2 regions of the Wukongibacter baidiensis genome follow, and region 1 is predicted to be linked to the other one. Evidence: riboswitches for the same ligand, from Rfam matches in the RefSeq annotation. Region 1 holds a riboswitch; the other holds the start of a gene.
What was found. Region 1 has a riboswitch for molybdenum cofactor ahead of R9X47_RS08115 (molybdopterin-binding protein). Riboswitches for the same ligand answer to the same signal wherever they lie in the genome.
Positions count from the first base shown of each region.

Region 2: another riboswitch for molybdenum cofactor. It lies ahead of R9X47_RS06455 (extracellular solute-binding protein); the one in region 1 lies ahead of R9X47_RS08115 (molybdopterin-binding protein).

Region 1 covers NZ_CP138202.1:1,777,531-1,782,145, reverse strand. The annotation lists gene R9X47_RS08130 (putative DNA modification/repair radical SAM protein) at 1-1,063, shown strand, start outside; gene R9X47_RS08125 (TIGR03915 family putative DNA repair protein) at 1,063-1,800, shown strand; gene R9X47_RS08120 (IclR family transcriptional regulator) at 1,975-2,751, shown strand; molybdenum cofactor riboswitch at 2,991-3,156, shown strand; gene R9X47_RS08115 (molybdopterin-binding protein) at 3,371-4,390, shown strand; gene R9X47_RS08110 (molybdopterin molybdotransferase MoeA) at 4,398-4,615, shown strand, end outside.
Region 2 covers NZ_CP138202.1:1,366,369-1,370,983, reverse strand. The annotation lists gene R9X47_RS06475 (DUF6557 family protein) at 1-66, shown strand, start outside; gene R9X47_RS06470 (YdcF family protein) at 382-1,131, shown strand; gene R9X47_RS06465 (GNAT family N-acetyltransferase) at 1,223-1,771, shown strand; gene R9X47_RS06460 (MogA/MoaB family molybdenum cofactor biosynthesis protein) at 2,142-2,633, opposite strand; molybdenum cofactor riboswitch at 2,816-2,934, shown strand; gene R9X47_RS06455 (extracellular solute-binding protein) at 3,089-4,021, shown strand; gene R9X47_RS06450 (ABC transporter permease) at 4,128-4,615, shown strand, end outside.

The DNA of each region.
Region 1 (4,615 bases):
TGCCTTTACCCCAGAGGAAGTTGCCAATTTGACTATAAATTTTTATAGAAGGAACTATATAGAAGGGCTTTTTTTAAGTTCGGCTATATACAAAAGCCCAAATTACACAATGGAGTTATTACTTGAGACCGTAATTAAGCTGAGAAAAGGAGGTTTCAACGGATATATCCATCTTAAAGCGATACCAGGTGCCGATCAAACTCTTATCGAAAAAGCTGGTGAGTGTGTAGACCGAATGAGTGTAAATATTGAACTTCCATCTACCAATGGGCTAAAGCTCCTTGCTCCCCAGAAGAAAAGGGAATCCATTATAAAACCCATGGGTCTCATTACAACTAAGATAAATCAGACAAGTGAGAACAAAAGAAAATTTAGATCGACGCCTAACTTTGTTCCGGCTGGGCAATCAACCCAACTAATTGTTGGTGCGACTACAGACAATGACATAAATATTTTGACCCTTTCAGAAGCATTATATAAGCAATTCGAATTAAAACGAGTATATTATTCAGCCTATGTTCCAGTAGCTAGTCATCCTAATCTACCTAGCATCTCAGGACCACCGCTCTTAAGGGAGCATAGACTTTATCAAGCCGACTGGCTTCTGCGATTTTATGGTTTTAGGGCCAATGAACTGTTAAACATGAAAAATCCAAACTTTGATGAACACCTTGATCCAAAGTGTGACTGGGCCATTAGAAATATTGATATGTTTCCAGTAGAAATAAATCGAGCCGATTATCATATGCTCCTTAGAATTCCGGGAGTTGGAGTAAAATCAGCAAGAAGAATCGTTGCCGCAAGAAGGTTTTGTCACCTGGGATATGATGATCTAAAGAAAATGGGAATCGTTTTAAAAAGGGCCAAATATTTTATAACCTGTAAGGGCAAGTACTATGGGATGAGAAACATGAACGAGTTTACAGTTAGAGAGCAACTAGTTATTGATAGCAGTAAGAAAAAGAAGGTAAATGATGGAGAGCAGCTTACTATATTTTCTCTTTATCCAAATCTACTATTTCCTGTAGAAGAGAATATCACAAAGATAACGGGGGAGTTTTAATGCTTTGTTATATATATGATGGTAGCTTTGATGGATTATTGACATCCATATATGAAGCGTATTATAGAAAAGAGGTGCCTGAAAGAATATTATTTTCTGAGGATTATCAAGAAAATTTCTTAGATAAGAAGGTACACATACATACGGATCCAGAGAAGGCTAGAAAGGTATACGAATCAATCAGAACAAAAATATCAAAAAGAGCACTTGAAAATATTTTCTATACATATTTAACGGAACTAGAGGACACGGGAATTTGGATATACGAGTATTTAAAATTAGGATGGAAGATAGGAGGCGGTATAGAGGATAATATTGCCGATGACAGGGTATTAAAAATACATAAGGCTAGATTAAGCATTGATAGAGAAAGACATCTAATGCTGGGATTAGTGAGATTCGGGTGTTTAGAAGGAAATGTTTATTATGCTCCTATTGAGCCGAAGTTCAATATTGTTGGACTGATTGCACCACACTTTGTTGATAGGTTATCAGACCAAAGTTGGATAATACATGATGTGAAAAGGGGTATTGGAGCAGTATATAACGGTGAAGATTGGATAATCAGAGACATTGATGTTAATAAAGAACTGAAATATGATAGAGATGAGTTTGGCTATCAAGAACTTTGGAAGGAATATTTTAAAGCCATTGCAATTAAAAACAGGATTAATCCGAAGCTTCAAAAAAGAAATATGCCTATGAGATACTGGCGTTATCTTGTTGAGAAGAATTAAACTCAGGTAAAAACTTTAATATTCTCTTTGATTTAAATATAAATTTATGGGATAATATTAATAAATTTAGCTTGTCCAGATTATGAGAATAGCCTCATTTTGTTGACAAAGTCAACAAGATGGCAGACTTTTGAGAAGAGAATAATTTGGTCATAAGACGAGAGGAGTACTACTTTGAATAAAAACGGGGAAATCATAAATTCTATCGACAGAGCTCTAGATATATTGATACTTTTGTATTATGAGCAAAGAGAGCTTGGGGTAACTGAGATTGCAAAAACTTTAGGGCTACATAAGAGTACTGTTCATAGAACTCTGTCAACTTTAGAAAATAAAGGTTTTGCACAACAAAATCTGGAGAATGGAAAGTACTGGCTAGGAATGAAGATTTATGCCCTTGGTATGCTGGTTGGAGAGAAAATGCCTTTAAAGCATATCATTAGACCATATGCCAAGGAACTATTTGAAAAATTCCATGAGGTTGTAAATGTATCGGTGCTTGATAAGACATCACAAAAATATCCTAGAACTATTCTAATCTTAAAGGAAGAAAGCCCTGATCAGATTTTAAGAGTCAATCCTATTGTTGGATCAAGTAGTGAGAGTCATTACTCTGCCGTTGGAAAGTGCTTACTAGCCTTTTCACCAAAAAAAGTTTTAGATAGGTTTCAAGCACAGGATCTTCCTATATACACAAAGAATACAATAAGTAATTGGGATGATTTATTAAAAGAACTAGAAGATGTAAGGATTAACGGGTATGCGATAGACAATGAAGAGTTGGAAATAGGCTTAACCTGTGTAGCGGCTCCGATAGTGGATAAAGAGAACAATGTTATTGCTGCAATGAGTATATCTGGACCTACCTCAAGAATTAGGTCTGAGAAATTTGAATCAATTGTGAATGAAGTAAAGAATACTGCGTGGAAAATTTCTAACTTATTAAAATAGAGTGTATTTTTACTTTTGTGTGATCTCTTTATAAAAGATTTAGTTAAGAACCTAAGGCAGAGCGTACTCTTAGATTATAAAATGCTCAAGAAGTAGTAATATTCTCTAAACTGAGTAATTGCTTTGACCTTAGAACACTAGTTACATGTAGTTGACAAGATGTGGTATAAGTGATATGTTAAATGTATAGATTTGTCGTTTCTTGTAGACGATAGTTTGTTTGATGAAAACTTAATATTGTATCTTTACTTCTCCGAGCTGTGTATTCCTAAGGACGTAGTGTGCCATAATAACGGAATGAAGTTCCGGTCTAAGGAACACAGCCTGGATTTATTAATCCACGGGGTACTTTGGGAAACGGAAGTGCCTTCACATAACTTGAAAAGGAGAAAGTGTATATATAGTTAAGTTCATATAATTCATAGAAAATTAAATCCTTCTATGAATTGTCTAGCTTTGATCATTTTAGTGGATGATTTGAGGTGTATGGTTTCTAAAATGATGTTATACCCATATATATGCCCTTCTTGCTCTTTTTCAAGCAATGAAGGGCTTTTTTTGTGAAGCAAAACAGAGGGATTATATGTTTCTGAAAATCTTAATATATGGGAGTGGTAAAATGAAAAAAATACCTGTTGAGACAGCCATAGGAACCATTTTATGTCATGATATAACCCAGATCATTCCCGGAAAGTTTAAAGGGAGAGCCTTTAAGAAGGGTCATATAATTACTGAAGAGGATGTTCCTGTTTTACTTTCTTTGGGAAAAGATAATATTTACGTTTGGGAAAAGAAAGAGGGATATTTACATGAGAATGAAGCAGCCGATAGATTGTCCAAGGCTGCAGGCGAAGGGATATATTTAAGCGATGTTAAAGAAGGGAAGATAAACTTTATTGCAAATATGGATGGCATTCTTAAGATAGACACCGATCGACTTTTAGAAATCAATTCTATCAATGAAATCATTTTAGCAACTATTCATAACAATTATCCTGTGAAAAAGAACCAGAAATTAGCGGGAACAAGGGTTATTCCACTGATTATTGAAGAAGAAAAGATAGTAAAGGCTGAAGATGTTATTGGTGAGAAACCTATTATTAAAGTAATTCCATATAAAAAATCTAAGGTAGGTATAGTAACTACTGGAAATGAAGTATATCACAACAGAATAGAAGATAAATTTGGACCTGTCGTAAGGAGCAAGGTATTGGAGTATGGTTGTGAAGTAGTTGATAGTAGAATAGTACCCGATGATAGTGATAAAATAACCCAGTCAATAGAGGAACTAATAGAAATGGGTTGTGAACTTATCATTTGCACCGGTGGGATGTCAGTAGATCCCGATGACCTTACTCCGTTAGGAATAAGAAAGACTGGAGCAGAGATTATTTCCTATGGTGCCCCTGTCCTTCCAGGTGCAATGCTCTTAGTAGCCTATAAAGATGAAGTACCGATTTTAGGGTTGCCGGGATGTGGAATGTACTGTAAAACCACTAGCTTTGACTTATTTTTGCCTAGAGTACTTGCCGGTGACAAGATTAATCATAGAGATATTGCAGCCTGTGGACATGGTGGATTCTGTATGTCTTGCGATGAGTGTAGATATCCCGACTGTAGCTTTGGAAAGGGTTGGTGATTTATAAATGCTACAAAAAATAGAATTGGAAACAGCCTTAAATATCCTAGATGAAAAAATAATAGATATAGAAACCGAAGAGGTCTCATTGATGGATGCTCAGAATAGAGTACTTGCAAAGGATATATTTTCTCCAATAAACCATCCACCCTTTGACCGTTCTCCACTTGATGGTTTTGCATTAATTGCCGAGGATACAAAAGGGGCAAGTGGAGATACTCAAAT
Region 2 (4,615 bases), 410 kb from region 1:
TGCCTACGGGAAATGACATTCTTTGGCTTTGAACAAGAATGGGATGAAGACATAAAAATTAATTAGAGATAAGCAACTTTAAAGTTTAATAAATTTCAAAGAAAAAATGTAGAAGCGTTCATTATTTTCTCTGAAATTTATTTTAAATCTTAATGTTGTTTATCTATAACAGGCTCAAAAATCAATATAAAACAAAGGGACTTTTATGATAAAGATATTGTCATAGAGGTTCTTTTTTTTAGAAAAAAATGTAAAAAATAGAGGGGAACTATAATTGATGACGAATTACTTAAAATGATAGTCTGAGTAATAGCAGTATTGAGATGAAAAAGGAGATATTGATTGAGGAAATATTTAAAAAGAAAAGGGAGTCGTATAGGGATGCACTATAATAGTTTAATAATTGCTATAGGGGTTCTATGTATTCTGTATTGCTTTTTTGGTTTGTCATTGGGATGGGGTTTTTATTTTGGTTTGAAAGTAATATTGGCATTGGGCGTAATTTTGCTCGTACACGGATTTCTTAGAAAATATAATAACCTCTATATAAGAAGCAACGTTGAAAAACTAGTAAATATAGGTATAATTATAATACTTATATCCTTTATAATAGTTGAAAGTATGATAATAACCGGAGCATATGTCAATGACACAAAAGATGTCGATTATATTTTGATTTTGGGAGCGGGAATAATTGATGATAGGCCATCATTAGAATTAAAATATCGCCTTGATACCGTTATTAAATTTACAAAAGAAAGTAATTATAATCAAAAGCTCATACTGTGCGGTGGAAAAGGTAAGGATGAAAAATTTTCTGAAGCCTATGTTATGGAAAAGTATCTTATTGATCATGGATTTAGTAAGGATATGATATTTAAAGAAGAGAAATCAAGAAGCACCTATGAGAATATAAAGTATGCAAAGGACATTATTGATATAGTTGATTCTCGAGATAATATAAAGGTTGCAATATCAAGTAATGATTTTCATTTGTTTAGAGCGAAGCTGATAGCACGTAGACTAGGATTCGAAGCTACTGGTTTACCAGCTAAGACTCCTTTGTACATAATTCCAAATCATCATGTAAGAGAGTGTTTTGCAATAATTAAGACCCTTGTTGTTAAATAGTAACGAAGAAAAAGCGTAAGAGTAACAATAGGTGACTAGACATTAAGTCGTAACCATATATTTGTTGATAGGTTGCTAAAGGAGGAATAACATGGATTTTAGAAAAATTGAATTCAGACTAGCAAATGATAATGATATAGAAGATATAATGAGAATAGAGACATCCTCCTTCGATTTAGAAATCTGTGAAAAAAGCGAGGTTTTCCTTGAACGAATTAATGTATTCCATAAGGGTTTTTTTATAATGGAATATGGGAATGAGACTATAGGATACTTAAGTTCGGAGCTTTGGGAATATAAAGACGATATTGCTGAGAAGGACTTTAAACTAGGACACTCTATAAAAGAATCCCATAGGAATAATGGAACTGAATTATATATATCATCAATGGGAGTAAGTCCTAAATATCGGGGGAAACAATTAGGCAAGCTAATGTTTGAAGAGTTTTCTAAATATATAGTAACTACAAACAATAATCTAAAAAGCATAATATTAATAGTTTCTGAAAAGTGGAAAAGGGCTAGAAAAATATATAAGGATAACAGCTTTCAAGAGATTTTACGAATAGAAAGCTTTTTTGAATATAACAAACAAAGTGACTATAATGAAGATGGCATAGTTATGAGGAAATATCTGTAGTGATAATTGATTGTATAAAACAAGTTATATATGCTAGTATAGGAAAAAAGGCTGTCTCATTGAATACAGCCACAGGGCGTTTCAGAATGAGTGAAGTCAACCCCGGGTTATTCATAGAAAATTTAAAACTCTGCTACGTCCTTTTAATTCTAAGACATCCATCAAATTCTCGACGTACGGCGTAGGTATGCCTTCGAACTTGATGAAAGTCTTAGAATCAAAACTACTTGCACCCTTTTAAATTTTCTATAAATAATCCGGGGTTAAGGTTTTAAAGTTTCGACGGTTTGGCTAGTACTAACGTACGTGCCAAGTCGTCGAAATTTCAAATAACGCAGAAATTCGCCATTCTGAGACGCCCACTTTAAGTCTATTTTCTAGCACACTCACCAGCAATACCCTTTAAAATCTCAAGTCCATGTTTCAAAGCGGGTAATATGAATTCTAAATTTTCCTTAACAGCTTTAGGACTTCCAGGGAGATTAATTATTAAAGTTTCACCTCTAATTCCAGAAACACTTCTGCTAAGCATGGCCTTAGGAGTAATCTGAAGACTATAATATCTCATAGCCTCTGATATTCCAGGTGCTTGTCTATCAATTACATCTAATGTAGCTTCAGGAGTCCAATCCCTTGGAGAAAAGCCCGTTCCACCCGTTGTAAGAATTAAATCTATATTAAGATTATCAGACATATTTATAAGCTCTTCCGAAATAAGCCTTCTTTCATCGGGAAGTATTTCCCACCTAGCGACCTCATAACCATTGGCCGACATAATTTCTTTAATTAATTCTCCACTTTTATCTTCTCGCTCACCCCTTGAACCCTTATCGCTGGCAGTTATAATACCTACTTTAAACATATGTTACCCTCCTATATGAAGAATGATTTATTATGAATTACTATACATCTTATATTAATATACTTATTATTTAAAGGCAATGAAAGATAAATAATCCTAAATAATGAATTTTTGAAAAATACAGACTATTATTGAGTTGTACAAGGGGTAAGAATGTGATATAATTTTGTCACATATTGAAGTACATATTTATTTTCCGAGTCTCTAATTCTAAGGATTAGACTATGAATTATAGACCGATGGGTATAAGGAGAAATCTTTATGCCTCCCATGTTTGGAAAGGAAAAGATTAATGGTTTTAAAACATTCCTTTCAAGAGGAATGTTTTTTTATTTGAACTCAAAATTTAAAAATTTGTAGTTTGATAATGCCGGCATTCAAAATACATTTTTATTTTTTTGAAAGCCATTAAATATTTTTCCTTAAAAAGCAAAAGAAAACTTAGGAGGGAAACTATGAAGGGGATAAGCAAAATATTAATTGGGGTACTAATTGTTACTTTAGCGCTTGTAGGGTTTGCAGGATGTGCAAATAAGGCTGTTGAAAAGCAAAGTGCTACTGAGGAACCGAAGGCTGCAGAAGAAGTAAAAGCTACAGAAGAAACAAAGGCTACTGAAGAATCTAAAGAAGTAAAGGATAATGGAAGCATAATATTGGCGACTACAACAAGTACAGAGAATAGCGGGCTTTTAGCTTATATTCTTCCTAACTTTAAAGAAAAGACTGGTATAGAGGCAAAGGTAGTTGCTGTAGGAACTGGAAAAGCTCTTCAAATGGGAAGAGATGGTGAAGCCGACGTTTTATTAGTTCATGCAAAGAGTAGTGAAGAAAAGTTTGTTGAAGAAGGACATGGAACTGAGAGATCAGATGTAATGTATAATGACTTTGTAATCCTAGGACCAAAAGATGATCCAGCAAAGTTATCTGAAAAGGCAAAAAGCAATGTTATAGAGGCATTTAAGATATTAAGTGAAGGAAATGGCAAATTTGTTTCTAGGGGAGACGATTCAGGAACCCACAAAAAGGAAAAGAAATTCTGGGAAGAGGCAAGAGTAGAGCCTAAAGGTGATTGGTATGTTTCAGCTGGTGAAGGTATGGGCAAGGTTATACAAATGACTAATGAAATGCTTGCTTATACAATGTCAGATAGAGCGACGTATCTTTCTATGAAGGATAAAATTGAACTAGAAGTAGTTGTTGAGGGTGATTCTAAACTATTTAATCAGTATGGTGTTATTCCTGTAAATCCTGACAAAAACGATAAGATTAACAGTGAAGGTGCTAAGGCATTTGTAGAGTGGCTATTATCCGAAGAAACGCAGAAGCTTATAGGTGAATTTGGAAAAGAAAAATTTGGACAACCTTTGTTTACGCCAAATGGGAAGTAGCAACTAGTTTCTAGCCGCTAGTTACTAGGAAAATACTATATAATTTTAAACTTAAGTAATATGACTTAAGAGATTAGCAGACAGCAGAGAAATGGAGGTGTAGAGTATGGGACATATAGTAGATGGATTTGCTGAGGGGATCAAACTTCTTCTATCCCTTGATAGAGAAGTGTATTCAATAATATTTTTATCGATATATGTGTCCTTTACTTCTACACTTATCTCATCTTTGATAGGGATTCCACTTGGAATTTTTCTTGGCTTAAAAAAGTTTAGATTTAAAAGAGTATTTACAAGGTTTTTATATACCTTTATGAGCCTGCCTCCAGTAGTGGTAGGATTGGTTGTTGCTGTTATTATTTCAAGAAGAGGGCCATTAGGCCATTTTAGTCTGTTGTTTACTCCTGCTGCTATGATTATTGCACAAACTTTATTAGTTACACCTATTGTTACAGGCATTATCTTTAACAACTCTAAGGATCAAGGACATGCAATAAAGCAAATTTGCAAAACCCTTGGAGGAAATAGGTGGGACACTTTAATTTTATTAGTTAGAGAAATGAGAATAAATATACTAATTGCAGTTGTAACCGG